DNA from 4 places in the Saccharibacillus brassicae genome. Region 2 is predicted to be linked to each of the others. Evidence: riboswitches for the same ligand, from Rfam matches in the RefSeq annotation. Region 2 holds a riboswitch; each other region holds the start of a gene.

Region 1 (7,943 bases), 1.6 Mb from region 2:
AACCGAACGTCGGCTCCCGGCACATCTTCCCAATTTAACATGAAGCGGAGGGAATAGGAAAGCCACGCACGCACTCGCCGCCCCTGCCCGCTCGCTGCATCGCCGGCTTCCAAACCAAAAAGCAGGTCCGCCCACCGGGCAGGCCTGCTCTGTTTTTCGCAAAAGAAACGACCGATTAATTATCGCAATCCGTCAGCCGACGGCGATCGGTTCCGACGCCGGGCGGCCGAACAGATAACCCTGGGCCAGCGAAATGCCAAGGCTGCGGCAGAACTCGTATTCTTCGCGCCGCTCGATGCCTTCCGCCAGCACGACGCCGCCGAAGCTCGACGAAATGTTGACGATCTCTTCGATGCGGCGCTGCTTGTCCGGCGATTCGTCGCAGCGGTCGATCAAGCCCCGGTCGACTTTGACGAAATCGGGCTTCAGGTTGGCCAACACTTCCGGCGTCGAATAACCCGAACCGACGTCGTCCAGCGCCACCGACACGCCGCGCGAACGGTACACGTTGAAGATGCGCTGCAAATGCGGCATGTCGCTGATCCGTTCCGTCTCCACCACTTCGAACACGAAGTCCTGCGGGTCCTGCTGGTAGCGCTGAATAGCGGCAAACGTATGCTTCAGGCAGTAGTCCGGATTGTAGATCGAGGACGGCAGAAAATTAATAAAACGTTTTACGCCTTTGGGCAGCACTTCCGCGCTGCGACGGATCGCCGAGATTCGCGCCGCCCGGTCGAGAAACGAGTGCATCCCGGTACGCCGCGCCACGTCGAACAGTTCAAACGGATTGAACGACTCTCCCCCGGGAGCCGCGCGCAGCAGAAATTCGTAAGCGACGATCGCTTCCTGATCGTTGACGATCGGCTGCATGAAGCTTGTGAATTTCTCCTGCGTGATGATGCTGACCATGTCCATGTTTTGAAACCGCGCCGCGATCTGGGAGAACGGCAGCCATGGCAGCAGAACCGGCGAATCTTTTTCCCCGCAGATCTTCACCTGAAGCGGTTCCGTCCATTCGACCGGCAGGCTGTTCAGCCATTCCGCCATCTCCAGAAATTGTTCCTTGCTCGTATATGAAAAAAACAGAACGCCGCTCTCGTAGCCGTTTCGTCCCGATTTCCAGTTGCGATCTTCGACCAACTCATTCAGCATCTCCGTCACGGGACGCAAATACACGGTACCCCAATCTTCGATGGGCTTTACCGGCTGACAGCTGCTGCATATATGCTCCATACTTAAGGAACCCCCCAAAACTTATAATTGACGCAATATCCACTCCGACCAAAAAACCGGTTCCTTTAACCTAGACAGCAAGCGATTCAATCTTCACCTATTACCCAGTGCCCCTCTTTTAGAATCGGGTTCTTTCGACTTATTTTTTAGACCTTTTAGCTGATTATCAAAACAATTTCACACAATTCTCATACAAAAAAGCTCCGACCGGCGCCACTGGGCCGATTCGGAGCTTTTTATACAACAATTGACTTATGCGTTCAGAAGAGGTTTAGCCTTCCCAAACTTCCACTTCGTGTTTGCTTTTGGCGTATTCCGCACGCGAAGGCGTGATTTTGATCACGACGTAATTCGGATCTTCCGGTCCTTCGAGCCACTGCTCGAACGAATCGTGCCACAGCTTTTTGCGCAGCTCTTCGTCACGCGTAATTTCGGCCGTACCTTCGACCTGGACTTCGTCCTGCGTTCCGCCTTGTTCGAAGCCGAGCAGCAGCGCCACGTTTGGGTTCTTCTCCAATTCTTCGACTTTGTGCGTCTGGGAGCTGGTGACCAGATAGATGGTCATGCCTTCATTGAATACGGTCATGTAACGTACTTTCGGACGGCCGCCTTCGACCGTGGCGAAAGATCCGAAACGGTTACGTTCCAAAGTTTCCGTAATTTTTTGTTCCAATTGTTGTTGGTCCATGGTATAAAGCCTCCTAAGCAAGATGGGTGTATTCGAGCTACAGTGGTTCGTCTCTCTATTAGTAAGTACCCGAATAGACGAAAGTGAACCGGATGCTTACCGAATCGATTCGTTCGCTGGACAGCTTTTCTTTTAAAGGCTATAATGACTCCGAAGCAAACCCGACAAATTCATAACCCCCGGGGGGTGCCGGAAGCAAGGCCGGCTGAGAGTGTATCCCAAGCAGATACTGACCCTTATACCTGATCTGGGTAATGCCAGCGTAGGAACGTTTAAGCGTGTTTGCCCCATCTAGCTTCTCGATCGGGACCCGCAGCTTGCATCGACGTGACGCGTCCCGGAATCCGGGGCGCTTTTTTGGCGTTCCGGCGGGCATGAAGCAGCGGGCAATACGGTTGAAGGAGACAGAGAAATGAGAAGCACGCACAAGGGGATCGGCAAAAGAATAAAATGGACGGCTCCGCTCGCGGCGCTGCTGCTGGCGCTGACCGCCTGCTCGGGCGGTGCCGGCGGCGGAACGCCTGCGGCGACCGGTGACCCGAAAGCGGCGGATGGCGGCGAAGCGCAGACGCTGCGCGACGTAAGCGTCGTGCTGGACTGGACGCCGAATACGAACCACACCGGCCTGTATGCCGCGGTGGATCAAGGTTTTTACGAACAGGAAGGCTTGAAGGTCACGATCCTGCAGCCGGGTGCCGGCGGCGCGGACCAGATGGTCGCTTCGGGCGAAGTGCCGTTCGGCATCAGCTACCAGGAAAGCATCACGCAGGCGCGCGTCCAGGGCGTTCCGCTCGTCTCGCTCGCCGCGGTCATCCAGCATAATACGTCCGGCTTCGCGGCTCCGACCGACCGGAACATCAAATCGCCCAAAGACTTCGAAGGCAAACGGTACGGCGGCTGGGGTTCCCCGGTCGAAGCGGCGGTCATGAAATCGATCATGGACCAGGAAGGCGCGGACGTGTCCAAAGTGGAAAACATCAACATGGGCGACGCCGACTTCTTCACCGCGGTCAAACGCGATATCGACTTCGCCTGGATCTTCTACGCCTGGACAGGCATCGAAGCGAAGCTGCGCGGCGAACCGATCGACATGCTGTACGTCAAGGATTATTCCGACAGTCTCGACTACTACACGCCGGTCATCGCGACGAACGAGAAGCAGATCGCGGACGACCCGGAACTGGTCAAAGCGTTCATGAAAGCGACGAGCGAAGGCTACGAATACGCGATCGACCATCCGGCCGAAGCGGCGGATATCCTGATCCAGGCCGTGCCGGACCTTGATCCCGAACTGGTCAAAGCGAGCCAGGAATGGCTCAGCCCGAAATACCGCGACGACGCGGACCAATGGGGCATGCAGAAGCCGGAAGTATGGGACAACTACGGCAAGTGGATGAGTTCGCAGAACCTGCTCGAAGGCGAATTCGATTCCACGAAGGCGTTCACCAACGACTATCTGCCGACAGCGAAATAGAAGCACTCCGGGTCGGGTCCGATTCGGACAAGATTCGGATAGAATCCAGATAAAATTCAGCCCAGAGAGGAAGATGGTTTATGGCAGCGACCCTGCTTAGCATTCAGGTTATCCCGAAGACGCCGAACGGCGAAGACTCCATCCCCTACGTGGACAAAGCGATCGAAGTGATCCAGCGCTCCGGCGTCAAATACGAGGTACACGCGCTGGAGACGACCATGGAAGGCGAACTGCCGGAACTGCTCGAGATCGTGCGGCAGATGCATGAAGCGCTGACCGAAGCCGGCGCGCCGAGTGTCATCTCCCAGATCAAAATCGCGCATTATCCGAGTCCGGACGGGATCAGCATCGAACGTCTGACCGCCAAATACCGTCCATGAGCCTGCGCTTGACGCTCGGCCGATGGTTCCGCTCCGCGTGGCCGCCCTTCGTGGCGGTCCTCTTGTTTTTGTTCGTGTGGGAGATGGCGGTCCGCTTCTTCGCGATCGAAGCGTGGATTCTGCCGTCTCCTTCGCTGATCGCCGGCGAAGCTTCGCGCAGCGCGGACTCGCTCTGGATGCACACGCTGTCCACGCTGCGGCTGACGCTGATCGGATTCGCGATCGGCTCGACGGTCGGCCTGCTGGTCGCCTGCCTGCTGCATCTGGTGCCCCTGCTCAAATCGGCGCTCTATCCGCTGCTGATCCTGAGCCAGAACGTGCCGACGATCGCGCTTGCGCCGCTGCTCATGATCTGGTTCGGCTTCGGCCTGCTGCCGAAAATTATCGTCATTACGCTCGTGTGCTTTTTCCCCGTCGCCGTCTCGGCGATGGACGGATTCGCGCAGACCGACCGGACGATGCTGAACTACATGCGCATGATCGGGGCGAAACGGGTGCAAATTTTCCGTAAACTGGAGTTCCCCCACGCCCTGCCCTCCCTGTTCTCGGGACTGCGCATCGCCGCGACGTACAGCGTCATGGGCGCCGTTATCGCGGAATGGATCGGCGCGCAAAAAGGAATCGGCTATTACATGATTTTGCAAAAATCGGCGTTTCGCACCGACCGCATCTTCGCCGCCATCGTGATCATCGTCGCGCTCAGCCTGCTGCTGTTCCTGCTGGTCACGCTGATCGAGCGGCTCGTCGTGCGCGGCGGACGCCGAAGCGGGAACGCGGAAGGAGGCGAAGCGGAATGAGCGGGATGAGCGGAATCGAAGAGAACGGCCTGCCGGTTAAAAGAGTCGGAGACGACGGTAGGCTCGGGAGCGGTGCGCGTCGCGAGGTAGAGCATGGCGAGAGCGATTCGCGGCGCGGGGTAGAGAACGGCGGGAGCGGTGCCGGAGCGGATGCGGGCCGCCGGCTTGAATCCGGCGGCAGGAACGCTGACGGAGAACACGCGCAGCTGCGAGCCGCTTCCGGAGGCGGGCACGATTCGCCGGTCAAGCTGGCGCTGTCCGGCGTAAGCAAATCGTTCGGCAGCCGACGCAAGCCGCTGCCCGTCATCGGCGGCGTCTCGCTCGAAGTGCGCGAGGGCGAGTTCGTCAGCCTGATCGGACCGTCCGGTTCCGGCAAAAGCACGCTGTTCCACCTCATCGGCGGACTGCTTCGGCCGGACGCCGGCGAGATCGCGCTGGACGGCCGGGTCATTACCGGCGAGCGCGGCCATATCGCCTACATGCCGCAGCAGCCGGCGCTGCTTCCCTGGCGCACGATCGAAAGCAACGTGATCCTCGACCGCGAGATCAACGGCGCCTCGCGCCGGGAGACGCTCGAAGAAGCCCGCCGCTGGATGGCGCGCGCCGGTCTCGCCGGCTTCGAGCAGGCGTATCCGCACATGCTGTCGGGCGGCATGCAGCAGCGCGCGGCCTTTGTGCGCGCGCTGCTCAGTCCGCACGAACTTATGTGCCTCGACGAGCCGTTCAGCGCGCTCGACGCTTTTACCCGCAGCGAGATGCAAGCGTGGCTGCTCGATATTTGGGAAGAGACGCGGCGCTCCGTGCTGTTCGTCACGCACCATATCGAGGAAGCGCTGCTGCTGTCGGACACGATCTATGTGCTGTCCGGCCGCCCTTCCGCCGTGCTTCGGCGGATCGAAGTCCCGTTCCCGCGCCCGCGCCGCGAAGAGATCGCGGAAACGCCGGAATTTCTGGCGCTGCGCCGCGAACTGACCGGACTGATGAAGGAAGAGCAGCGCAAAAGCCGCGACGCGGCTGCGAGAGGGTAAGACGGCCTCGCAGCCGCAGCCGCAGTCGCAGTCGCAGTCGCAGTCGCAGTCGCAGTCGCAGTCGCAGTCGCAGTCGCAGTCGCAGTCGCAGTCGCAGTCGCAGTCGCAGTCGCAGTCGCAGTCGCAGTCGCAGTCGCAGTCGCAGTCGCAGTCGCAGTCGCAGTCGCAGTCGCAGTCGCAGTCGCAGTCGCAGCGTAGGCTGAGGGAATGTTGACCTTTCGTCAACATTTTCACCCGGAAATCCGATTTTTTAGCGAAAAGTGATCAAAATGACAACAAATCCGAGCTTTAAGTACGTTTTGGGCCGATTTTCGCGGAAAATGTGAGCATAATGAACACTTTTTCGCAAAATCGGCTTGTTTCGGTATAAAATGTTGTCATTTTGCACACATTTTAGTTTGGGTTTGGGTTTGGGTTTGGGTTTTAAAGGGTCCGGACGGCCCGTCCTTTTTCGCCCTGCCCTTTGCGCCCCGCCGCTTTTTTTCATATAAAAAAACGACAGGAGGTTCGTCCGCCATGAGCGCCAAATTGGCCGATTCGCATATTCATCTGGAGCAGTACGATCCGCAGCAGGCGGCGCGCATGCTGAGCGAGTTCCAGGACGAAGGTGGAGCGTTTGTCGTTGCCGTCTCGATGAACCTGGAATCCGCGCGCCGGACCGAGGCGCTGGCGATACAATATCCGGACGTCGTGCGCCCGGCTTACGGCTTCCATCCCGAGCAGCCGCTGCCGACTCCCGAGGAAGAAGAAGCGCTATTCGCCTGGATGGAAGCCCGGGCTGCGACAAGTGAGGGGATAGGCGAACGGGCAGATGCGCAGGCAGAGGAAGAGGCTTCGCCGGCAGAGTCCACGCCCGAAACGGCGTCCGGCGTGCAGAAATCGGCAGCACCCTGTTTGCTTTCCGCGCCTTCAAATTCTGCCCAACCGCCGCGCATGACGGCGGTCGGCGAAGTCGGCCTGCCTTACTATAGCCGGCTCGAAGCGTCGGAACGCGGCGAAAGCCTCGACGAAGACGGATACGTCCGGCTGCTCGAACGCTTCGTCGCTTTTGCCGCCCGGCACGACCTGCCGATCGCTCTGCACGCCGTGTACGAAGATGCGGATACCGCGTGCGACCTGCTGGAGCGATACAGCGTCGAACGCGCGCATTTCCACTGGTTCAAAGGCTCCGAGCACACCGTCCGGCGCATGATCGCGAGCGGCTACCGGATTTCTTTTACCCCGGACCTGCTCTATGAAAAAGAAATCCGCGACCTGGCCCGGCTCTACCCGGAAACGCTCGTCATGAGCGAAACCGACGGCCCGTGGCCGTTCGAAGGTCCTTTTTCCGGACGCGCTACCCATCCGTCCATGACCGCCGACGTCTGCCGCGAATGGGCGCAGCTCCGCGGACTCGACGAATCCGCTGCCCGCGCCATCCTGCTGGATAACGCCCGGCGTTTCTACGCGCTGCGTTAGACGGGTTAAGGAGCGAATAGCCGGACGCGGGAGGGTCGGCGGATGCGGGCGTTTACCGGTACGTGAGTCCGCGGATGCGGGCGTTTGCCGGTACGTGAGTCTGCGGGTGCGGGCGTTTGCCGGTACGTGAGTCCGCGGGTGCGGGCGTTTGCCGGTACGTGAGTCCGCGGATGCGGGCACTGACCGGTGCATACGTTTGCTAGTGCGTAGATTTGCTGGTAAATACGCCGCCCGTCTGCACACCCTCGCGCCTGTGTGTACATCCTCGCGCCCGTCTGCACATCCTCGCGCCTGTCCGTCCATCGCCTACCCGGCCGGCAGACCGCCCGTCTATCCGCCGCCCCGCCCAAACTCCAACGAACCCTTCTATCGCTATTTTCGATTTTCCGGCCTTTTTGCAAATCTAACGAATCGTCATATCGCTATTCGTCCGACTTCCCGGCCAAAACCGGCTTTTGGCCCGATTAGCGTGCTCACGATTCGTTACATTCGAAAACCACGCCAAAAAGACGACTTAGCGCGCCCAGGATTCGTTAGCCTCTCCCTTTTCGCACGCCGCGTCATCGGCTATCGCTCCGACGCCCGCTCACCCGGATCGCGGCTCCCTGTTCCCCGCACACCGCGTCCCGAATATTCGCTCCCGCCCAAAACAACCCAAAAAAAGAGCCCAAAAACCGTCATCCGGTTTTCTGGCTCTTTTTCCATGCCCAATTCCCGCCGCGACGCCGCAATGTCTCGCCGCCCCGCCGGTTCCCGCTTTTTTTACGCCCGGTCCAGAATGCCTTTGACCAAGCCCACGAACTTCTCCCGCACCTGCGCCGCGACTTCGATCACTTCGTCGTGGCTGAGCGGCTGATCCAGAATACCGCAGGCCATATTCGTCAG
Region 2 (7,943 bases):
GGAACGTGCAGCGCCGCGGCGAAATCGAGAATATGGCTGCCGTTGTCGCCGCCGTAGATGCCGAATTCGTGCTGGATGACGACGACGTCCGCGTCGCTCCGGTTGAGGTCATCCGCGGCCCGTAAATAATCGTCAAGCCGGTTCTGCGCGATTTTGCCGATCACTTCGCTGCGGTACGCATACGCTCTTTCGTCTTCTACCGCTATAATGGACGGGGGAGCGAAGTCGCCCAGCAGGGCCAACTGGCTCATCATATCCTGGGAAAAAACGGCCAATCCGCACTCGCGCGGCGAACTGGTTCCAACGAAAACGGCTTTGATTCCGGGCGTGGCAGGTTGGAGATTTGGATTTATCATGATAAATCCTCCTTTTCATATTTTTACATAAAACAGAACGAAAAAAAGAAATAAAGAGAGCTTTATTTCTATCAGGGGTGCATGAAAAGGAAAGGGTAAACAGAGTGATCCAGAAGAGGAGTCCGTTCGTAAGGGGAATAGATCAACGCTATCACTTGGTCGATATTATGTAAAGCAAGCAAACGTATAATGTAATGAAAATTGACAAACGGGGAGCGGTCCAAGTGAAGGAGCAGCGCCGAAACATGGATACGAAAAATAAAACGGCGATCGTGACAGGCACGTCGAGCGGGTTCGGCCTGCATATCTGTATCGGGCTGGCATCGGAGGGGGTGCGCGTAGCGGCCTGCATGCGGCGGCCGGAAGCGGCGGAGCGGCTGCTGGCCGCGGCGCGGGAAGCCGACCGCGCGGCAGGGGCGGAAGTCGCAGCGGGCAGGGACGCAGAACCTGGAGCCGAAGCCGGCGCCGTCCGGAATCGGAGCGGAGACGCCGGGAAGACGATCGAACCGCGCGGCCTGATTCCGCTCGGAACCGGGCCGGTGTCGGGCCTGATCTTCCCGGTGGCGCTTGACGTATGTGACGACGCACGCGTGACCGAAGCGGTGGCGGACATTGGCGCAGCGTTCGGGCGGATCGATATTCTCGTCAACAACGCGGGACTCGCGATGGGCGGATTCATCGGCGAAGTGCCGATGCACGGCTGGAGGGAACAGTTCGCGGTCAACGTGTTCGGCCTGATCGCCATGACCGGCGCGGTCGTCCCGTACATGCGCGAGGCCGGAAGCGGCTGCATCATCCAGATGAGCAGCGTCAGCGGCGCGATCGGCCTGCCCGGCTACGCGCCGTACGTCTCGTCAAAGTTCGCGATCGAAGGCTTCAGCGAATCGCTCGCGCTTGAGACGGCTCCGCACGGTATCCGCACTTACGTGCTCGAACCGGCGTCGTACAAGACGGAGATCTGGGACAAAGGCTTCGCCGGCATTCACCGGGCGGAGCATTCGCCGAACGAGGCGGCGCTGCAGCGGATGCTCGATATGTCGCGTGCCAGCGCGCAGAGCGGCGGCGATCCGCGCGACGTGGCGAAGCTCGCGGTGGACCTGGCGCTCGGACGGCGGGGCCGCGGCCGTTTTCGCTATGTGCTGCCGCGCGGGGCGGCCGCGCTCGTCTGGTTCAAAAAGCGGCTGCCGGACCGGCTGGTGCAGGCCGTTATGCTGCGGATTTTGCGGCGCGGCATGAAGTAAGAGACCTACCTAAGCGGCGCATGCGGAAATTCGCTGTTGCGCTGCCGCGCCAAAAGGTGTAGGGTGAAAAGCAACTGCATAACGATACGGGGGTCCGGGCGAGCCGGACTGAGATTGAAGCCGTTTGACCGCTTCTGACCGTTAATCTGATCTGGATCATGCCAGCGTAGAGAATTCGTATCCGTCCGTGAAATCGGCGGCTTTCTGCGCATTTTTATGCCGGAAAGCCGCTTTTTTGCGCTTCCGGCAGCGAAAATGCCGGGCGAACCCTCGTCGTTACCGCAGCAAACGACTATGAGCGGGGAGAATGGGACAATGGGTATCAAAAGTGAAAAGGCGCCTTCGCGGCGCAAAGGATTGACGCTGACCGACGTATTGGTCACGGTCGTCGTATCGCTCGTGCTGGGCGTCGTCTACCATCTGTGGGCATCGGTATCGAGCATCGCGGGGCTGCTGTTCGTCCAGTCGGACGAGCTGGTCTACGGCATGTGGTTCGCCGCTTCGACGCTTGCGTTTCTGTTGATCCGCAAGCCCGGCGTCGCTCTGATCGCCGAGATCGCGGCGGCGCATCTGGAGATCGCTTTCGGCAGCGCCTACGGCATCCAACTGCTGCTCTACAGCGTCGTGCAGGGGCTGGGCGCCGAATTGGTCTTCGCGGCGTTCCGTTACCGCAGCACCAGCGCTTTCGTCGCGGGCCTTGCCGGTATCGCGGCGGCCGCCGGCTCGCTGCTGGCGGACATTTATTACGGGTACGTCACGGAATACGCGACGTGGCTGCTTATTCTGAAATATTCGCTGCGGACGATCAGCGGCTTCGTCATCGCCGGGTACCTGATGTACGGCTTGGCGAAGCTGCTCGAAAAAGCCGGCGTTACCCAGTCGCTGCGGCCGGTGGAGAGGAAAGAATACGATGCGCTGGACAGCTGAACAGCCGGAGCCCAAGGTCGAATACGCCGCCGAAGCGGAGAAGCTGCGGCTGAAATTTCCCGGCACGCCGGACTTGCTGTTTCGCGATTTGTCGCTCCGAATCCGCCGCGGCGAAAAAGTGCTGCTGCTCGGCCCGAGCGGCTGCGGCAAATCGACGCTGCTGCAGGTGCTCGGCGGCATCATCCCGCGGATCACGGAAGTGCCGCTCAAGGCGGAGCGGCTGAGCGTGCCGGATTCGGCGGGCATCGTGTTCCAGGACCCCGACACGCAGTTCTGTATGCCTTACGTCGACGAAGAATTGGCTTTCGTGCTGGAGAATCTGGAAGTGCCCGCGCCGCGGATGCGGCCGCTGATCGAACAGGCGCTGCGCGAAGTCGGGCTGGACCTGCCCGACCCGCACGTCGCGATCGGCTCGCTGTCGCAGGGCATGAAGCAGCGCCTCGCGCTTGCGTCGGTGCTGCTGCTCGCACCGGACACGCTGCTGCTCGACGAGCCGTCCGCGCTGCTGGACCCGGAAGGGCGGCGCACGATCTGGGACGCCGTTCGCCGCGTCGCCGGAGGCCGGACAGTTATCATCGTCGAGCACCGGCTCGAAGAAGTGCTGGACTGGGTCGACCGGGTCGTCCTGTTCCGGGGCGACGGCACGATACTGGCCGACGGTCCGGCGGCCCTGATCTTCGGCCGCTACCGCGCGGAGATGCGCGAATACGGCATCTGGCATCCGGAAGCCTGGCACGAGGCTTACGGGGCCGGGGCGGCTCCGGCGTCCCGGCTGGCCGGCGAGCGAGGCGAGCGGCGCGCTGTCGGCGGCGCGGCGGCATCGGGCGAAGCGGCGCTCCGCGTCGCTGCGCCCGAGCGCGTCGATCAGGCGGCTGTCGCGGCTTCGGCCGGCTATGCCGTTGACGCGCAAGCCCCCGGCGTTCCGGCCGCCGCTGCCGGGCCGCGCGCATCGGCGGCTCCGGGCGAAGCCGCCGACGCGGCCCGGCCGCTGCTTCAGCTGCGCGATTTCCGCGTGCTGCGCGGCGGCAAGGCCGTCTGCGCGGCGGAATCGGCCGCCGTCCGGCCCGGCGACCTGATCGCGCTGACCGGCCCGAACGGCGCCGGCAAAAGCTCGCTGCTGCTCGGGCTGATGGGCCTGCTGCCGCATGAAGGCTCGTGCGAATACGCGGGGGAACGCCCCCCGGGCCGCCGGGCGCTGCGGGAGACGGCGGCGCGGCACGCCGCCTTCGTGTTCCAGAACCCCGAGTTCCAGTTCGTGACGAACCGGGTGCTGGACGAAGTGTCGTTCACGCTGCGCAGCGAAGCGGCGGAGAGCGGCGCGGCCCGCGGCAGCTGGCGCGCCCGCTGGTTCGGGCGCAGCCGACCGGACGGCGAAGCGGAAGCCGGCATTCTGCGCCGGGCTTCCGACTGCCTAGACGTTTTCGGGCTTGGCGATTATGCCGAGCGCCATCCGTACCTGCTGTCGCTCGGCCAGAAGCGCCGGCTCAGCGTCGCTTCGGCTATCGTGTCGGACAAGCCGCTGCTGCTGCTCGACGAGCCGACGTTCGGCCAGGACGCACGCAACGCGTTCGCGATTCTGGATCTGTGCGAGCGGCTGCGCGCTTCCGGCCATGCCGTGCTGATGATTACGCACGAGATGGAAATCGCCGAGCGGCTGGCCACGCAAATCTGGCGGATCGAAGACGGCCGGCTGGCCTCGATCGAACAGACGGGCCGCTCCCGCGCCGACGGGCTGCGGCTGTCGAAGGAGGTACGTCCGTGAACGGATTTTTCGAACCGGCCCGCACGACGTGGCTGCACCGGGCCAACCCGGCGCTCAAGCTGCCGCTGTTCCTGCTGCTGTTCGCTTTGACGGTGCTGACGCACCGGATCGACGCTTCGTTTTATCTGGCCGTCGTATTTCTGCTGCTGCTGTTCGCCGCTTCCGGTTATCCGGCCTGGAAAACGGCGCTGCTCGCTTCGGGCTTCGCGCTGGCGTTCGCTTCCGCTTCGCTGTCGATGATCCTGTTCGGCAAAGGCACCGAGATCTGGTGGTCGCTTGGTCCGATCTCGATCTCGCAGGAAAGCTTCTATCGCGGCCTGCATCTGGGCTTCCGCTCGATCGCGTTCGGCTGCCAGGGGCTGCTGTTCGTGCTGACGACCCGCTCGACCGACCTGTTCTACGCGCTGATGCAGCGCCTGAAGCTCAGCCCCAAATACGCCTACAGCTTCATGGCGTCGCTTCGCCTCATGCCGATGGCGCTGGAGGAGCTGCGCATCCGGCGCGACGCCCTTGCCGTGCGCGGCACCGGAGGCGCCGGACGGGGCTTCGCGCCCGCGGCGCTGCTGCGCCTGCCGGAGCTGTACGCGCTGCCGCTGCTGGCGCAGAGCATCCGGCGCGCCCAGCGTACCGCCGTCGCGATGGAAGTGAAGCGCTTCGATGCCGAGCGCCGCAGAACCTACTATTATCCGTCGCCGGTTACGCGCAGCGATGCGGCCGTATTCCTGCTGCTCGCCGGAGCGGCTGCCGCCGCGCTGCTGCTGGCGCAGCTGGTGCCGGTGTTCGGGCTCGGCGACATGCGGACGAGTCCGTGAACGGGCTGCGTTCCGGGCTGCCGCAAAACCCTGCTGCTCCGAATGGAGCGGCAGGGTTTTTGTTCGGGCCAGGCCTGCGCGCGTTACTGTCTTTTTGCATACTATCGATCTTTTCGCATTCTCCATATCTATATGCACGTCCATACGCACACCCCCCGCACCCCGCACGTTCCCCGCCCCCGCGCAGCGAATCCTCATACCGCTATTTCCCGATTTTCCGCCTTTTTTGCAAACGAACGAATCCTCGTGTTCTTATTCGCTCCCATTCCGTCGATTCAGGCCGATTTCGGACAAATAACGCTGCTGCGATTCGTTAGTATGCAGTAAAAGCGTTTTTATCGCCGAATAGCGTGACCCGGGTTCGTTAGGTGAGGCGAAAGCCGCGAATTTTTCCGAATGTCCCCCACCGTCTGCGGCAGCCTGACCAGAACGCGGGCCAGTCCTTCTTTTTCCCCGAATCCGCACAAAATCCGTCCTGCCCAAGCAGAGGTTTCGCTCTTTTTCCCACAGGCTTCGATCGACGTCCGTTTGAGCGGCTTCACCCGCGGCTTTCCGTTCCGGATATTCATTTAATACTTTCAATTTTTCAAGTATATGGTATCATCAGGACGGAAGGACGACGCATTTGCGCAAGCTGCGTTCGTTCAATCGTTTGCACAAAATTCCGTTTGCGCTTCGTGCGTTTTATTGCGAAATTTCCCGGCAAATGGAGATTCCAAATGGCTCGCTCGGGTTAAACATGTTATATGTGGTTTTATACTGTCTCGCTGATTTGCATTCCCGTTCTGCTATCCTGGCAAGTCGCAACCGCCCGTTCGGGCACTTACACATCTGCGGAGAATGCTCCGCCACGCGCACAGTCGTATATATTGCCGAGGAGGTTCGTCTGAATGAAGAAAAAAGAAATGATCGCCATGCTGCTGGCCGGCGGACAAGGCAAGAGATTGAAAGGCCTGACGAAGTCTTTGGCAAAGCCTGCCGTATACTTTGGAGGAACGTACCGCATCATCGACTTCCCGCTTAGCAACTGCACGAATTCCGGTATCGACACTGTAGGCGTGCTGACCCAATACGAACCGCTCGTGCTGCATTCTTACATAGGGGTCGGAAGCGACTGGGACATGGACCGCAAAAACGGGGGCGTGTTCGTCCTGCCTCCTCACGAACGCGAAGACGGAAGCAGCTGGTACCGGGGAACGGCCGATGCCATCTCGCGGAACCTGAAGTTTATCGACCAATACGACCCGGAGCATCTGCTGGTCCTGTCGGGCGATCACGTGTACAAGATGGATTACACGAAGCTGCTCGACTACCATAAGGAAAAAGGCGCGGACTGCACCATTTCCGTCATTAACGTGACTTTGGAAGAAGCGCCGAGCTTCGGCATGATCAATACCCACGAAGATTTGAAAATTTACGAATTCGACGAAAAACCGAAGCAGCCGAAAAGCACGTTGGCTTCGATGGGCGTCTACATTTTCAAATGGGACGTGCTGCGCAAATACCTGACAGAAGATATCGACAAGCCGGATTCCGAATCCGCGCACGACTTCGGCAAAGACATCGTACCGAAGATGCTGGCCGATGACCTGTCGCTGTACGCGTATCCGTTCCAGGGCTACTGGCGCGACGTGGGCACGATCCCGAGCCTGTGGGAAGCGAACATGGACCTGCTCAACGACGATCCGGAACTGAACCTGAACGATCCGGAATGGCGCATCTACACGCGGAACCCGAACGAGCCCGCGCAGTACATCGCCCCGAACGCCAAGCTCAAGAACTGCATGGTTAACGAAGGCTGCACCGTCTACGGCGAAGTCGATCGTTCCGTCCTGTTCTACGGCGTCGAAGTCGGCGAAGGCAGCGTCATCACGGAATCGGTCATCATGCCGGAAGTGAAGATCGGCAAGAACGTGCGTATTCACCGCGCGATCGTCGATCAGGGCAAAGTGATCCCGGACAATACCGTGATCGGCGCCGACCGCGAAGACGACAGCGAAATTTTACTTATAAACGGCGACTCGCCATATTGATCCGATAGGATCAGCCCGCGAGAACTAGTCGCCGTCAAACGGCGACTCGCCATATTGATCTGATAAAGATCAGCCGCGAGAGATTGTCGCCGTCAAACGGCGATTCACCCTACTGATCCGCTAGGATCATAGGTGGGGAATTCATCGCCGTAAACGGCGACTCGCCTTACTGATCCGATAGGATCAGCCTGCGATAACTAGTCGCCGTCAAACGGCGACTCGCCATACTGATCCGATAGGATCAGCCTGCGATAATTAGTCGCCGTCAAACGGCGATTCACCCTACTGATCCGTTAGGATCATAGGTGGGGCATTCATCGCCGTAAACGGCGACTCGCCATATTGATCCGATAGGATCAGCCCGCGAGAACTAGTCGCCGTACCGACTTACCGAACGCCAACGGGCGATTACGCCATCTCGCGAACCGCACCGAGCACATAGCACGATTTTCGAACCAAAGAAAGCAGAAAAGGGACGGTGGAACCATGAAACTCATGGGTGTAATCAACTTGGACCACGAACTGGACCAACTCAGCGAATTAACCTACTTCCGCGCGGGCGCGGCCGTTCCTTTTGCGGGACGTTACCGCCTGATCGACTTCGCGCTCTCCAACATGATGAACGCGGGCGTGCAGGATATCGCGCTGTTCGTACGGCGCAAATACCGCTCGCTGCTCGATCACCTCGGCGAAGGCGGACCGTGGGATCTCAACCGCAAACGCGGCGGATTGTTCATCCTGCCTCCGGACTGGCATGACCCGACCGACATTTCCGTCGGCGACCTGCAGCATATGCACAACAACCGCGACTT
Region 3 (7,943 bases), 2.4 Mb from region 2:
CAAGCTGGATAACGTCGGCCGCCCACAGCGTATCGGTCTGCGCCCAATCCAACGCTTCCTTGAGCTCCGTCTTGACGTTGGGAATGATCGGGTTGGTATTCGTCACGCCGGATGCGATCAGGTCCCAGTTCATCAAGTCTTTCGACTTGGCGGCCGCGAGATGCGAGCCGAATACATAGAAGGTGTCGCCGACTTTGATGACGGACGGATCATGCACGGACGCTTCGCGGAAAGTCGGGGCTTTGGCGTTGAACGTCGGAAACTGTACCGCTTGGCTCAGCGCTGCGGCGGGAGAAGCGGCAGCCGCGGCGGGCGGCGACAGGACATCGGCGGACAGGGGAAGCAGCAGAGCGGCGGTCAGGGCGGTGACGCCGGTTTTTACCCAAATTTTTCGGTTCATACATAGTCTCCTTCAGAACATTTAGTAAATTAATTTGTTAATCAAGATAGAACAATGAAGGACATGGTTTATGGAAAAAATAACTTTGATACCGCTTACACCGAATAATAAACCGAAAACGACTCTCTTTTCAAGTCTTAATTTACGGTCTGCTAAAATTTGTCGATTATAAAATAAACATTATGGTTAATCTATAAGAAGGGTGAACCGTTTTTTGTTTGGCAAAGAAAGCCTGAAGGTTTTGGATCTTATGTCTATAACCACACATGCCAAAAAGCCCCGAATCCCGGCTGCCCGGGGTTCGAAGCTTCATGCAGCGGTAGCAAAGCGGTAAATGCGCTCCGTGCTTAGTCCGCGGCGTCAGCCGACGGCGGGAAACGGATTATGCTTCAGGCAGACGAGCGTCACGTACCCGTCATGCACGGACACGACAGCCCGCGTCGTACGAACGCCGTATAAAATATAGGAGCAGCCGTTGTCGCGCCGTCCTTCGTATTTGTCGATGCGCCGCGGCGTGCGGAGGAACTCACTCAGCATCTCGTCGTCGAAATGGGCGCGTTCCATGTCCCGTTCCGCACGTTCGGTCAGCAGCAGCCGATTTTGCTCCAGCGCCTCCTTCAAATGTGCCGCAATCACTTCCGAGTCCACTCCACCAGATTTGATCATCCGTAAGCCTCCTTTTGCTTTTGTGCGTGTTCGCTTTTTCGCTGTCTCGCTTTAATGAGTGAATGGTTTTGCTTAGACTCTATTTTGCACAAAAAAGATTGTTTCGTAAAGAAGTTTAATAAACCACCAGTCAAAAAGTACGGAATACCGCCGTTCGTCGCCCGCTTGGTTGACGCTGCGTCCTTTTTTGTTTAAGCTGGAATTCGTTGTGTCCGGGCTGCGTGCCGCGGACCGAGGAGCGGGTCGATATCGCAACATTAACAATATTTTCACTTCTTCAAAAGGCACTTGTGCTATCCTCGTGTGCAAGGAGGTGTTCGAGCTGAGCGGCATCGTGTTTGTGGCAGCATCGACGTTTATCATCCTGATGAGCGCTTCATACTTGATCTACAAAAAGTTTCCTTATCAGCAGCAGCTGGCGTATATTCCTTCGGGAGCGTCTCTGCTGGCGAGCTTCATGATGATTTTTACGAGTTTTGACTTGAACCGGCTCGACGGGTTGACCGCAAGCGCCCTGGGTATCGCGCTCGGAACGGCGAGTCTGGCGGCTTTTATGTGCTCGCCGTTGATCGATCACTATTTGCGCTACCGGCAGCATTGACAAGAAGGCGCGGCGGAGATAGAGTAGACACGTAACCTGACCCGCCGCCTTCGGGCGTCAATCGAATAGCATGATCCACTGGGGGAGCCGCTGCGCGGCTGAGACAAGAACAGCTCTTGGACCCTTTGAACCTGATCCGGCTCGTACCGGCGTAGGGAAGTGGAGCCGGACCCCTGTTTCGGACAACGACAAGTTTGTACTTTTGATGCATAAACGGGAGCCGCTCCATTTCGGAGCGGCTTTTTTTGCGCTTTCATTCGGGGGAACTCCGCGGTGGACCTTGCTTTTCGCGCGGGAATCCCCTTATTGGAGGTCGATGATTCATGTCTTTTACCGAACAGCTTCGCCGCGGGGCGGACCCGATCTATGAAGCGATTTTCAAGCATCCGTTCGTCCGCGGCATCGCGGAAGGCACGCTCCAAAGCGAACAGTTGATTCATTACGTCAAGCAGGATTTCGAATATCTGAACGCGTACATGCGCATCTACGGCATCGCGATCTCCCGCTGCGAACAGCGCGAGCATATTCAGATGTTCAACGAACAGATCGCTTTTATCCTCAACAGCGAAATCCATCCGCACCAAAACTTCTGCGAGCGCGCCGGCGTGACGTACGAAGAGATGCAGGGCTATCCGCTTGCCCCGTCGGCGCACCATTACACCCGCCACATGCTGAACGCGGCCCATGAAGGCACGCTGGAAGACATTCTGGCGGCGCTGCTGCCGTGTCCGTGGACGTACGCGGAGATCGGGCAGCGCCTGCTGGACGAAGTGAAGCCGGGTCCGGAGCATCCGTTCTACGACTGGATGCATTTCTACGGCAGCCGCGAAGCGGGCGTGACGGACAAGATGCGGGAGCTGCTCGATCAATGGGCGGAGCCGCTGAGCGAAGCGCGCAAACGCAAACTCAAAGAGCAGTTCGACGCCAGCTGCCGGCTGGAGTACATGTTCTGGGACATGGCGTATCGCCTGGAGGAATGGCCGGTCTAGGTCTGGCCGGGCGTACACGCGAAGCGGATGTCATCACGAAATCGGGAGGCTGACGAGGATGGAACAGGAAATGGGGCAGCTGCTGCGGCGGCTGCGCAGCGAACGGCCGCTGGTACATAACATCACGAATACGGTGGTCACGAACTTTACGGCCAACGGCCTGCTGGCGCTCGGTGCGTCGCCGGTCATGGCTTATGCGCGCGAGGAAGTCGCGGACATGGCGCGCGTCTCGGGCGCGCTGGTGCTCAATCTCGGCACGCTGACGGCCGAACTGGTCGAAGCGTGCGCGATCGCGGGCCAGGCCGCCAACGAAGCCGGCGTGCCGGTGCTGCTCGACCCGGTCGGGGCGGGCGCGACGCCGTACCGCACGGAGTCCGCGCTTCGGCTGCTGCGCGAAGTGCGGATCGACCTCGTGCGCGGCAACGCCGCGGAGATCGCGCATCTCGTCGGCGAGATCCGCGAGATCAAAGGCGTCGACGCGGGCGGGCAAGCCGGCGGCGCGGCCGTGGACCTGGCCATGCGGGCCGCCGCGAAGCTCGGCACGGTCGTGGCCGTTACCGGCCGCGAAGACGTCATCACGGACGGGACGGCCGGTTACGTCGTCACCGGAGGCGACGCGCTGCTCGAACGGGTCACGGGAGCGGGCTGCCTGCTCACTTCGGTCATGGGCGCGTTCCGCGCCGTCGAACGCGACCGGCTGCGGGCGGGCGCTGCGGCGCTTGCGCTGTACGGCGTCGCCGCCGAAGCGGCAGCCGCAGCCGCGGGCGGGCGCGGCCCGGGCAGCTTCCAGATCGCGTTCCTCGATGCGCTGGCCGCGCTGGACGAGGCTTCCGCGGCAGCGGCTGCGAACGCGGTACGGCGGATAGCGATTGCGCCCGCAAGCGCCGGAGGTGCGAGATGACGGTATTCAGGGCGCTGACGATCGCCGGCTCGGACAGCGGGGGCGGGGCCGGCATTCAGGCCGACCTGAAGACGTTCCAGGAACTGGGCGTCTTCGGCATGTCGGCGATTACCGCCGTCACCGTGCAGAATACGCGGGGCGTGCGCGGCGTCTATCCGATGACGCCAAGCGCGGTAGGCGAGCAGATCGACGCCGTCGGCGAAGATCTCGGCGTCGACGCGCTGAAGACGGGCATGCTGTTCGACGCGGCAATCATCCGCGAGACGGCCGAGCGAATCGCGGCGTTCGGCTGGAGCCGGGTCGTCGTCGACCCGGTCATGATCGCCAAAGGCGGCGCGGAGCTGCTGCGCGCCGACGCGATCGAAGCCATGAAGCGGCATCTGCTGCCGCTGGCGTACGTCGTCACGCCGAACATCCCCGAAGCGGAGGCGCTGTCGGGCATGACGATCGCCTCGATGGCGGATCGGCGCGAAGCCGCGCGGCGCATCGCCGCTTACGGCGCGAAGATCGTCGTGATCAAAGGCGGCCATGCCGGGGAAGATTCGGAGGCGGGATTGGGCGCCGGCGGAGCACGGCGAGGAGAGCCGGGGGAGAGAGCAGGCGCCGGCGGGGCGCGGCGGGAGGAGCCGGAGGCGGGAGCGGGCGCCGGGCGCGCTTCACGCGTCGTCGATCTGCTCTACGACGGGCGCGACTTCGAAGAGCTGAGCGGCCCGCGGATCGCGACGCGGCACACGCACGGCACGGGCTGCACGTTCTCCGCCGCGATCACGGCGCAGCTCGCCCTAGGCGAAGACGTTCGCGACGCGGTACGAACCGCCCGCGATTTTATCCAGGCGGCGATCGAAGGCGCGCCGGCTCTCAATCTGGGCGGCGGACACGGCCCGACGGACCATTGGGCTTACGCCCGGCTGCGGGCGGGATCGACCCGGTAGCGGCATGCGGAGCCTCGCGTCCGGCCGCTCATTGCACACAGAAACCCGGTTCTCCGTGTCGGAGAATCGGGTTTCTTTTGGCGTGCTCGGTTTCTTTTCCAGTGTAAAGAAAAGGGTATGTGCGACATTCCGCCCTTGCGCGTTTTGCGCCCTGCGGAATCTTTTTGCGGACCTGCGCGCCTTTTTGAACACGTAACGAATCCTAGCAGCGCTATTTGCCGATTTTTCGTGTTTTTAGCAAACTAACGAATCCTCCTATCCTTATTGGGCGTGAAAACGCCGTTTTAGGCCGATTTTGAGGCAATAGCGTGATGACGATTCGTTAGTTTGGATAAAAGCGCGTAAATAGGCAAATAGCGTGATCAGGGTTCGTTAGGCGCTTGCGACAGGCGGGTTTGTCGACAATGGGAGCGGATGAGCGGCTTGTCCGCTCTTTTTGCTGCACCGACAACGCATAGGGACAGACGGACAAAACGAAATCCCGGCTTCCGGCTGCATAAGCGGCCGGCGCCGGGATAACGAAGGTAAGCATACAAGCAAGCGACCTGCCTACCTGTAAGTAAAGCATGCGCCCTGCATGCGGAGCGAGCCGTTCGAGCCGTTCGAGCGAATTGGCGCCGCCGAGCCGAAGCCGGTGACGCCCTATGTAGGCGATAGATAGAAATAAGCGGCGTATAGACTCGCGTCGGATAAAGCCAAAAAGGCCGATCTGAACGGTCGATCCTTTCGATCCTTTCGATCCTTTCGATGCAGCCGATCTTTTCCATGCAGTCGATCCAGAGCATGCGGTCGCTCAGTCGAGAAGCGTCGGCATGGACGAATGCGACGGGGTACTGTTGACGGCGAGCGACGCGGCTTCGCGGCTCCAGCTCCAGGCGCTGAGCAGCAGCAGGCCGGCGGCCAGCACGACCATCCACTTGTTTTTGTTGCGGTTCGGCATAAGATCCTCCTTGTGATGGAATAACACGCAAACCGCTTGAAGCGATTTACAGGCTCATGGGTTCCGGTCGAGTTCCATTCTAAAGCACGTTCGCGCTGAAAGCTATGAAATCCTTCTCCATGCCGCCGCGCCGCCGGTCAAGACTCCGGCAGCCAGACGGTAAATCTGCCGCTCTCCGCGTCCGGAGTCAGGACGATCGAAGCGTCTTCAGCCGACGCTTCCGCGCCTTCGACGGATTCGATCGCCGAGATGCCGCGCAGCACAAGCTTCCACGTCGTGGACTTGTCGCCGCTCGGCGCGCTGCCTGCGCCAAGCCCGTCCGGGCTCGGCGCCCGTGTCCCTTCCGCGGCCCTCTCCGCGATTCTCCCCGCGTTCCCTTCCGCAGCCCACGCGGCGCCTTCCGCAGCCCTTGCCGCGTTTCCTTCCGCGGCCTTCCCCGCGGCCCTCTCCGAGCACACCGTCAACACCCGCCCTGCGCGGCGCACGACGACCGTCAGTTCCGGCCGGCGGACCGCGGCGCCTTCCGTTTCCGCCGCATAGATCGCGGCGCGGGCTTCGTGCCCGTCTTCGAGCGCGAACAGGTGCAGCTCCGCGCCGTCGACATAGTCGTAATCCGGCCGGGCTTCGTTCGCGCCGAGCGCAAGCAGCGTGTTCGGCCGCACAAGCAGCGGCAGGCCAAAGTAGTCGTAGCGCTCGCGCCGCCAGCGGCCGCCCTGTACGTCTTCGCCGGTGAGCAGATGCGTCCAGCGTCCTTCCGGCAAATAATACAGCGCTTCGCCGCGCTCGTTGAAGATCGGCGCCACGAGCAGCGATCCGCCGAGCATGTACTGGCGGTCCAGCTCTTCGCAGGCGGGATCGCCGCCGAATTCGAGCAGCATGGCGCGCAGCATCGGCAGCCCGTCGTTCGCCGCTTCGACGGAGGCGGCGAACAGATAGGGCATCAGCCGCATTTTGAGCTGCGTAAAATGCCGCAAGACCTCGCTCGCCTCGTCGTCGAACAGCCACGGTACGCGGTACGATTGGCTGCCGTGCAGCCGGCTGTGCGACGACAGCAGGCCAAATGCGCTCCAGCGCTTGTAAATGTCCGGCGAAGCGGTATTCTCGAAGCCGCCGATATCGTGGCTCCAGAAGCCGAAGCCGCACAGACCGAGCGACAGACCGCCGCGCAGACTCTCGGCCATCGAGACGTAAGACGCGGTGCAGTCGCCGCCCCAGTGCACGGGAAACTGCTGGCCGCCGGTCGTCGCCGAGCGGGCGAACACGAGCGCCCGGTCCCGTCCTTGGACTTCTTCCAGCACTTCGAACACGGCCCGGTTGTACAGCAGCGTATAGTAATTGTGCATCTTGACCGGATCGGAGCCGTCATGATAGACGACGCCTTCGCTCGGGATGCGTTCGCCGAAATCGGTCTTGAAGCTGTCCACGCCCATCTCGATCAGCGGACGCAGCTTGGACTTGAACCAGTCGACCGCCTGCGGATTCGTGAAGTCCACGAGTCCCATGCCGCCCTGCCAACGGTCCCACTGCCAGACGTCGCCTGCGGCGGTTTTGACCAGATAACCGTGCTCGGCGCCTTCCCGGAACAGGTAAGACTTTTGTCCGATATACGAGTTGATCCAGACGCAAATCCGCAGTCCTTTGGCTTTGAGCCGGTCCAGCATGCCCTGCGGGTCGGGAAACTGCTGCGTGTCCCAGCGGAAATCGCACCACTGAAACTCCTTCATCCAGAAGCAGTCGAAGTGGAACACATGCACCGGAATGCCGCGTTCGAACATGCCGTCCACGAAATGATTGACCGTGTCTTCGTCGTACGAAGTCGTGAACGAAGTGCTCAGCCAGAGCCCGTACGACCACGCCGGAGGAAGAGCGGGACGTCCGGTAAGCGCGGTATAATGGCGAAGCACGTCTTTGAGCGTCGCGCCGCCGACGACGTAATAGCGCAGCCGTTCGCCGGGCACGCTGAACTGGACCTTTTCCACCTGCTCCGAACCGACTTCGTACGACACCTTTTCCGGATGATCGACGAATACGCCGTAGCCGAAGCTCGACAGGTAGAACGGCACGTTTTTGTAAGCCTGCTCGCTGCATGTGCCGCCGTCTTCGTTCCACAGGTCGACGACCTGGCCGTTTTTGACAAACGGGGTAAACCGCTCGCCGAGCCCGTAAATGCGTTCGCCGACGCCCAGATCGAGCTGCTCGCGCATGTACGCGTCGTCCGCCGAGCGGATATGGGCCGGGCCTTTGCGTTCGCTGCCCGTCAGCCGGCGGTCTGCGTAATAGAATTGGGCGTTCCAGTCTCCGCTTTTGTGAATCCGCACGCTCAGACTGCCGCTCGTCAGCATCGCCGTCTCCGGGTCTTCGGTCACACAAACGTCGACGGAAGGGTCGGTGGACTTGGGAAAATGGGGCCCGCGCAGCCGCGTGCCTTCGTGATGCACCGATTCCACGCAGATCACGTCGGGCATGGGAGAGGAATACCGGAACGTGAGGATCGCCGTGTTGAGCGTATCGCCT
Region 4 (7,943 bases), 920 kb from region 2:
TCTCCAAAATTGACTTTGCCGGACAGCTTCAGCTCTCCTGCGCCGCCGACCTGAAGCTTGGCGACATTGGCGTTCAGCTCGATATCGGAAGCCGAATTTTGAAGCGTCATATTCGAGATCGAAGAACCGTTCACGGTGACATGATTGCCCGAAATTTTCAATTCGCCGGAGGCCGGGAAGCCGTCGGCATTGAAGGTCAGCCGGTTCTCGGCCGTACCGGAATCCATGATCTCGATTTCGCTGATTCCGCCTACGCTGTGACGCGACGTTTTGAACATCAATTTCGCGCCTTCGAGAGCTTGAACGTTGTCGCTTCCGAGCAGCAGCCGTTTGAGCGAATCCGTCACGAGGAGAGGGCGGCCGTCGATCATGATCGTATCGCCGCTTACGGACGTTACGGTCGCCGTCACTTCTTTTTCAGGGAAGATGTTGACGAGGAACGGCGCGATGTCCGCGCGGGTCACGCGTCCTTTGAGGTTGAGGTTCGCGAACGAAGATTCGATCAATCCGAGGCGGGCGGCCGCTTCGACCGAGCCGCGCGCCCAGCTGCTGACCGCTCCGATCGAGGAGGGGTTGACGGTCAATCCGCCGGATGTATTTTGCCCGTTTACGGCGCGGAGCAGGACGGAAGCCATTTCTTCGCGGGACACGAAAGATTGCGGCCGGAAAGCTGATCCGCTTCCGTTCATCAGACCCGCCCGGCGGGCCGCTTCGATATAAGGAAGGCTCCAGCTTGCCGCAGTAACGTCTGTAAAAGAAGAAGTCGTGCCGCTCTCAAGCGGGAGCTCCAATGCTTTGACCAGCAGGATCGCAAACTCTTGGCGCGTCAGTGCCTGGCCCGGTCTGTATTCGTTGTTGGGGAAGCCCGTAATTAACCCGAGACGGGCCGCTTCCCGGATCGCCTCTGTCTGTTCCGGCGATACGCCGGCCAGGTCATTGAACGATACGTCCGTGCTCGGGGTCGCCGCAAACGCAGATGTGCTGCTTGTTCCTGCTGCTGCTGTAAAAATAGCGCTTGCGAACAGCCAGGCTTTCCAATTAATCTCCATTATCTATGATCTCCTCTGAATTCGCCGAATATCCTACCTTGTTGACATCGACCGGAGCCCACGCTTTCATAATGAAAATATTAAAATTTGAAGTAAATTTGAGGTTGGCCGGAACCCGGCCTCACTTTGCCGGGTTCCAACCGAACCGTTCCGGCCGAAAAGCGTGCTGCCAAGGCTCCGCTTCCCGTCCTTCGGCACAGTCCGCGACCCTCTTCGCCGTCACCGGGCTCAGCAGGATGCCGTTGCGGTAATGGCCCGCCGCGAAGATCACGCGCTCCGCGCCCGGCAGCCGCCCGATCAGCGGCCGGCCGTCGAGCGTCGCCGGGCGCAGCCCCGCCCAGCGGTGAAACGGCTGCGCCTTTTCCAGCGCGGGCAGCATCCGCTTGTTCCAGCGCGTCAATCGCGCGATGCCGTGCTCCGTCACGCTCGTATCGAAGCCCGCGACGTCTTCGGACGCGCCGCAGACGAGCGTCCCGTTCGCTTTTTGCACCAGATAGCCCTGGCTGCCGAACACCATGTGCCGCAGCGGCACCTGCTCCGCGCCCCAGGCGTACGCGCAGATCTGCCCGCGGATCGGCTGCACGGGCAGGCGCAGCCCGAAGCGGCCGGCCCATCCGCCGGCCCAGGCCCCCGTGCAGACCACGAGCCGGTCCGCCCGGAAGGTCGCGCCGGAAGCTCCGGCCGCGTCCGCCGGGCTGCGTTCGGCTGCCCAGCCTTCGCGCGCCGCGCCCTGCCCGCCCGCCTGCATCGCCGGCTGCCGCTCCCCGCCCGCTTCCGCGCCGGCGTTCCGCGCGCCGAGCCCGGATGCCCCGTCTACGCCCCGGCCGCTCGCCCGGACTTCCACGCCGCGTGCCCACTGCGTCGGCTCCAGCTCGCCGAGCCGTTCGCGGATCTGCACGCCGACTTTCACGCAGGCGCTTTTCAGCGCTTCGACGAAGTCCGGCGCGTAAATATGGCTCTCTTCCGGCGTATGCAGCGCCGCGACCACGGCCGGCGACAAGCCCGGCTCGGCCGCGCGCAGTTCGCCGCCGCGCAGGATCGTGCCGCTCGATCCGCGGCTGCGCTGCCAGTCCAGCCGGCGCTCAAGCGCCGCCAGGTCCGCTTCGTGGTAAGCGGCGTACAGGCTGCCGCACTCCGTATATTCGAAGTCCCGGCCGGACAGCTCCCGGACCTGCCGCTGCCAGGCCGGATACAGGTCGAGGCTTGCGCGGCACAGCGCGAAGAACTCGTCCGGCGAATCCGGATTTTCGGAATACGGCGCGAGCATGCCGGCCGCCGCGCCGGACGCCTGCCCGCCGCAGGCGCCGGCTTCGAGCAGCGTCACGTCCGCGCCGCGCAGCCGAAGCTCCAGCGCGCAGGACAAGCCGATGATACCTCCGCCAAGCACGAGGAACGAATCGTTCATGGCCGCTCCCCCGCTCATTCCACGATCAGCGACTCGAAGCCGCTGCTGGCCGACGCGTACCGCTTCTTCGGCATCCGGCCCGACAGATAGGCGAGCCGGCCGCCTTCGATCGCAAGGCGCATCGCCCGTGCCATGCCGACGGGGTCCTGCGCTTTGGCGACCGGCGTGTTCATCAGAATCGCCGAAGCGCCGAGTTCCATCGCCAGCGCCGCGTCGCTGGCCGTGCCGAGGCCCGCGTCGACGATGACCGGCACGTTCGACCGCTCGACGATCAGGCTAATATTGTAGGGATTCAAGATGCCGAGGCCGGTGCCGATCGGCGCGCCTCCCGGCATGACCGCCGCCGCGCCCGCTTCTTCCAGGCGCCGGCACATGACCGGATCGTCCGAGATGTACGGCAGCACCGTAAAGCCTTCCCTGACGAGAATCTCGGTCGCCCGCAGCGTCTCGATCGGATCGGGCAGCAGCGTCCGCTCGTCGGCGCAGATCTCCACCTTGATCCAATCGCTAAGGCCCGACGCGCGCGCAAGCCGCGCGATTCGCACCGCTTCTTCCGCCGTGCGTGAGCCCGACGTGTTCGGGAGAAATTGGTAAGCGCCCTGCTCCAGATGCTGGAGAATCGAATCGTCTTCCGCCGCTTCCAGATCGACGCGCCGGATCGCGAACGTCAGCACTTCCGTGCCGGACGCGGCGATCGCTTCGGTCTGCACGAACGGGTTCGGGAACAATCCTGTCCCGAGGAAAAAGCGCGACTGCATGTTCAGGCCGCCGAGACTCCAGCCGTCGCCGCCGGGTTCGATCCGCTCTGCCGGCCGCGCCGAGTCGGCGCGGCCCTCTGCTCCCGCTGCTGCTTGGCCGTTGTCGTATCCGTATTCATCTTCATATTCGTTCATCGGTTCAGCCTCCTCCCACAAAATGGACCAATTCGATCTTCATGCCCGGCGTGACCGGCGTCGACGCCCACTGCTCCGACGTGCGCACCTCGCCGTCCACTTCCGCCACGATCGGCCGCCCGGTCAGACCGAGCCGCTCCACGACGTCCGCCAAAGTGGCGGCTTCCAGCTCTTGCCTGCTTCCGTTTATGATCAATTCCACCATTCGAAGGCTCACCCTTTCCTGTCCAGTATGCGAATAAACGCCCGGCATGCCTCCGCGGGATCGTCGCTGCCGACGATCTCGCTGACCGCGCACAGCCGCGTCGCGCCGGCCGCGATCACGTCGTCCGCATTGTGCAGCTTGATGCCGCCGATCGCCACGAACGGAATGCCGATCCGCTCGGACACTTCGCGGATATAACCGAGCCCGACCGGCGCGACGACGTCGGCTTTGGTCTGCGTGGCGTACACGGGACCGGCGCCGATATAGTCCGCGCCCTGCTCCTGCGCCAGCAGCGCTTCTTCGATCGCATGCGTCGAGATGCCGACGATTTTGGAGCCCATGCGCCGCCGCGCTTCTTCGAGCGGCACGTCGCCCTGTCCCAGATGCACTCCGTCCGCGTCCACTTCCAGCGCCAGGTCGATATGGTCGTTCACGATGAACGGAATGCCGTAACGCCGTGTCAGCTCCCGCAGCGATCGCGCTTTGCGCAGCCGCTCCGCCGGATCGCTGTGCTTGTCCCGGAACTGGACAATGTCGGCGCCGCCGATGATCGCCTGCTCCATGACGTCCGCAAGTTCGCGTCCCGGATGAAAGTTCTCGCCGGTAATCGCATATAATCTGAAGTCCCGCAAAAGATTCGCCTCCCTGTTTTTTCACATTCGATTTCGATTTCGATTCCGTTCTATGCCCCTGTCTTGCGCCTGCGTCTGCCCTGCTGGGCAACCCGGCCTAATCCCCGACATACCGGTCGTAAATCGTGCGCGCCCGAACGGGATCGTCCGTCCCCTGCACAAGCACCCGCCCGTCCGCGAACAGCACGATCCGCTCGCCGCCCGGCAGCTCGGCCCGGATCAGGTACGGATTCGCTTTGAGGCTGCGCGCCGCCGGCGCAAGGCGCCGCTGCCACGATTCCAGCTCGAACGGCGCGTGTCCCGCGATCTGGATCGAATCGCGGCCGCACAGCGACAGCGTCGTCTCCGCTTCGCGGGCGAGCGCCGGATATTCCCGCAGCCCGCAGCAGGGACAGTCCGGCCGCGCGCGCACCGAACCGAGTTCGTGCTGGCGATTGTTCCAGACGTCGATGGACAGCAGCGTGCCGCGCCGCGCTTCGCGGTCGCCCACGAGATATTTGAGCGCTTCGGCCGCCTGGTAGGAAGCGACGATATCGACGATCGGCGCGATCACGCCGACCGTGTCGCACGTCTCGCCGCCGGAATCGGCGGTCGGGATGAAGCAGCGCAGGCACGGCGTCTCGCCCGGCACGAAGATCGCGCTCATCCCTCTCGACCCGACCGCGCCGCCGTACACGAACGGAATACCGTGCGCGTAGCAGGCGTCGTTGAGCAGGAACCGCGTCCGGAAATTGTCCGTTCCGTCCAGTACCAGGTCGACGCCGTCCAGCAGCTGCGCGATATTGCCGGGCGTCACGTCGGCAAACACCGCTTCGATCTCCACGGACGAGTTGATCCGCTTCAGCTTGCTCTCTGCCGCCACCACTTTGGGCAGCGACCGCTCCGCGTCTTCTTCGTCGTACAGCATCTGCCGCTGCAAGTTGCTGCGCTCCACGTAATCGCGGTCCGCCATGCGCACCTTGCCGACGCCGGCGCGGACCATATGGTTCGCCAGCACCGTGCCGAGCGCGCCCATGCCGACAATGCACACGGCGCGTTCCGACAGCTTGCGCTGTCCTTCGGCGCCGATCGGCGCGAACAGCTTCTGCCGGGAGTACCGTTCGTCGTCCGCCCCGCCGCCTGCTTGCGCAGCGGCGTTCCGGGTTATTTCCGTTGTTTTCGATAGGTCGTCGTTCATGATCGTCCTCCCCGCTTTGTGCGTGAACAAACAAAAAAGCCATTCGGAGAATACACGAATGGCTTGAACAATTCGAATGAGGTTCTCTACGCCAGCATTACCTGGATCAGATTAACGGTCCGGGGCACAAGGCTCCCATCTCAGCCGGACTTCATCCAGCACCCGCATTCATATTCGGTTTGAATTCAGCATAACGAATCGTTCGACGCTTGGCAACGGGGAGATCGGCCGGCGATTCGACTTTTTTTGCGCCAAGCGTACGCGATACCTGTTTAGGAGAAGCCGTTATGAGTTTATAACAGAACATACTTAGTAGAAATCCGTCTTTTTCCGACATTATCTACGTTTATTCGCTCTCTTTTTCATACTCCTATTCCTATTTTACGCAAATATTTTAATAAATGGTTTTTTCTTTGTCCCGAAACGTTTATTTATTTGGAGGTGCGCTTTGCTTAAGACGAGTTATATCGACGTGATGGACGTTTTGTCCGAAAAATTGTACGCCTCGGCCGCCCAAATCGTGGATACGGCCTGCAAGATCATTCCCGCGAACACGTTTTGCATCGCGTTGAGCGACGAATACGAGACCAAAGTGCTCAATACGATCAACCGGAGCGCCGTCATTTTACAGGAAGGACTCGTGATCGACCACACCGATTCCTACTGCCATCTGGTGACCGAACACGGCCCCGAGCCGCTCGTGATCGACGACAACCGGAACCACCCGCTGACCCGGAATATGGACGTGACCCCTTTTATCGGCGGCTGCTCGTTCATGGGCGTCACGATCAAGGACGGCGACGGCCGCGTGTTCGGCTCGTTGTGCGCGTTCGACGACAACTTTTACGCGTATCAACCGCAGGACGTCGAGCTGCTGCAATCGCTGGCCGCTTTTTTCGAAAATATGCTAACCCTCGACCATACGTACCAGAAATGGCGCGAAGCCGAGCAGGAACGGAAAAAGACGCTCGAAGAAAAAGCGAATCTGCTCGCCATTCTCAGCCACGAGATCCGCACCCCGATGAACGCGATTCTGAACATGGGCGAGATGCTCGAATCGACGCATCTGTCGGAGACGCAGCGGCAGTATTTGCGGCTGATCCATTCCAGCGGCAGTTCCCTCATGACGATCCTCAATCAGATCCTGGATTATTCCAAGCTCGATTCCGGCAAAATGGAAGTCGTGTACGAACCGTTCTCGCTCAGGGGCTGCCTGGTCGAAGTGCTGCAGCTGTTCCGCTCGGAAGCCGCCCGCAAAAACGTCAAGCTGAACGAGGTCATTCCGATGCATATGCCGGATCTCTGGATCGGGGACGAGAACAAAATCCGGCAGATCCTGATCAACCTGCTGTCCAACGCGCTGAAGTTCACGGAAGAAGGCGAGATCCGGATCGAAGCTTACGTCTCCGCCGAATCCGGAACAGGCCGGGAGACGAGTCTAGCGGTGCTGCCGCTGTCGTCCGCCTCGGGCGCCGCGCTCGAAGACGACCGCGAGGCCAACGTGCATCTGACGTTCACCGTCACCGATACCGGCAGCGGCATCTCGGAAGACAAGCAGCCGCTGCTGTTCCAGGCGTTCACGCAGCTGCATACGGCCAACTACGTCAACCGCTACGGCGGCACCGGGCTCGGCCTGTCGATCTGCAAGCAGCTCGTCGACCTGATGAACGGCGAGCTGCGGCTGAAGCATTCGTCGGCGACAGGCAGCTGCTTCTCGTTCAGCCTGCCGGTCGAGCTGCCCGAATCGGCCTGGGGCCGGTAAGCGGGCGGTAAGCCGACTGGCCGGCGAACCATCGGAGCATCGGGCTGTCTGGTGAAATCCAAGCGGCCCGGGCCGGTCGTTCCGCTTCCTGCGCTTTTCGTATAATTCCGTATAAGCATGCATGTTCAAGTCCGGAACTTTAAACCTGCGTGCCGCGAACGTCCGTACTCCAAGTACGGACGTTTTTGGTATGCCCTGCCTGCTAACGTCCGTACTTCAGTAGGGGCGTTTTCGTATGCTCTCCCTTCCAAATGTCCGATCTTGGTGCGACGGGCATTTTTGGCGTGCCTGGTCTGCGAATGTTCGAAAATTGCGGCTCGATCCGTTCTTTTCCGCGTCCAATGTCAGGTTTTGCTATGAAAATACGTACGTATTTCCGGCTGAGCGCTCAAATTTGCGATTGACAGCGCTCCCTGTATACCGATATATTTAGTGATGTTGATAATCATTATCAGAATCATATTTCTCATTTTATTGCATTTTTATTCACCGCGTAGACTTTTGCTCCACCCAATAAGCTTTCCACACAGAGAGGGGTTCATCATGAACAGAAAAAGAAAATATTCGCTCCTGACCGCCATGATCTCGATTCTGCTGGTTCTGGCGCTCGTCGGCTGCGGCGCGCAGCCGGCCGCTACGACTCCCGATTCGGCGACGACCGAAACGGCTCCGGCCGCGGACACGACGACAGCTGCCGAAGAAGAACCGGCTGCCGCCGACGCTTCGGCCATGGAATACCCGGTTACGATCAAGGGCGCGCTGGGCGATGCCGTGATCGAGAGCAAGCCTGAACGGATCGTCACGATCCAATGGGGCAACC

What was found. Region 2 has a riboswitch for thiamine pyrophosphate ahead of FFV09_RS06180 (ECF transporter S component). Riboswitches for the same ligand answer to the same signal wherever they lie in the genome.
Region 1: another riboswitch for thiamine pyrophosphate. It lies ahead of FFV09_RS12995 (ABC transporter substrate-binding protein); the one in region 2 lies ahead of FFV09_RS06180 (ECF transporter S component).
Region 3: another riboswitch for thiamine pyrophosphate. It lies ahead of tenA (thiaminase II); the one in region 2 lies ahead of FFV09_RS06180 (ECF transporter S component).
Region 4: another riboswitch for thiamine pyrophosphate. It lies ahead of FFV09_RS10115 (ThiF family adenylyltransferase); the one in region 2 lies ahead of FFV09_RS06180 (ECF transporter S component).

The regions. Positions count from the first base shown of each region.
Region 1 covers NZ_CP041217.1:3,122,829-3,130,771, reverse strand. Annotated here, with positions in the region: gene FFV09_RS13005 (EAL domain-containing protein) at 193-1,233, opposite strand; gene FFV09_RS13000 (pyridoxamine 5'-phosphate oxidase family protein) at 1,505-1,921, opposite strand; TPP riboswitch at 2,094-2,207, shown strand; gene FFV09_RS12995 (ABC transporter substrate-binding protein) at 2,334-3,395, shown strand; gene FFV09_RS12990 (thiamine-binding protein) at 3,476-3,775, shown strand; gene FFV09_RS12985 (ABC transporter permease) at 3,772-4,572, shown strand; gene FFV09_RS12980 (ABC transporter ATP-binding protein) at 4,569-5,600, shown strand; gene FFV09_RS12970 (TatD family hydrolase) at 6,117-7,058, shown strand; gene FFV09_RS12965 (purine-nucleoside phosphorylase) at 7,821-7,943, opposite strand, start outside.
Region 2 covers NZ_CP041217.1:1,507,813-1,515,755, reverse strand. Annotated here, with positions in the region: gene FFV09_RS06190 (glycosyltransferase family 4 protein) at 1-356, opposite strand, end outside; gene FFV09_RS06185 (SDR family NAD(P)-dependent oxidoreductase) at 602-1,597, shown strand; TPP riboswitch at 1,674-1,788, shown strand; gene FFV09_RS06180 (ECF transporter S component) at 1,913-2,524, shown strand; gene FFV09_RS06175 (ATP-binding cassette domain-containing protein) at 2,508-4,286, shown strand; gene FFV09_RS06170 (energy-coupling factor transporter transmembrane component T family protein) at 4,283-5,098, shown strand; gene FFV09_RS06165 (glucose-1-phosphate adenylyltransferase) at 5,989-7,131, shown strand; gene glgD (glucose-1-phosphate adenylyltransferase subunit GlgD) at 7,618-7,943, shown strand, end outside.
Region 3 covers NZ_CP041217.1:3,877,934-3,885,876, forward strand. Annotated here, with positions in the region: gene abnB (arabinan endo-1,5-alpha-L-arabinosidase AbnB) at 1-400, opposite strand, end outside; gene FFV09_RS16030 (hypothetical protein) at 761-1,066, opposite strand; gene FFV09_RS16035 (YesK family protein) at 1,407-1,667, shown strand; TPP riboswitch at 1,738-1,842, shown strand; gene tenA (thiaminase II) at 1,991-2,656, shown strand; gene thiM (hydroxyethylthiazole kinase) at 2,715-3,557, shown strand; gene thiD (bifunctional hydroxymethylpyrimidine kinase/phosphomethylpyrimidine kinase) at 3,554-4,489, shown strand; gene FFV09_RS23845 (hypothetical protein) at 5,283-5,429, opposite strand; gene yicI (alpha-xylosidase) at 5,567-7,943, opposite strand, start outside.
Region 4 covers NZ_CP041217.1:2,427,959-2,435,901, forward strand. Annotated here, with positions in the region: gene FFV09_RS10090 (S-layer homology domain-containing protein) at 1-1,049, opposite strand, end outside; gene FFV09_RS10095 (FAD-dependent oxidoreductase) at 1,171-2,454, opposite strand; gene FFV09_RS10100 (thiazole synthase) at 2,469-3,347, opposite strand; gene thiS (sulfur carrier protein ThiS) at 3,352-3,552, opposite strand; gene thiE (thiamine phosphate synthase) at 3,561-4,184, opposite strand; gene FFV09_RS10115 (ThiF family adenylyltransferase) at 4,282-5,361, opposite strand; TPP riboswitch at 5,427-5,537, opposite strand; gene FFV09_RS10120 (ATP-binding protein) at 5,810-7,123, shown strand; gene FFV09_RS10125 (iron-siderophore ABC transporter substrate-binding protein) at 7,667-7,943, shown strand, end outside.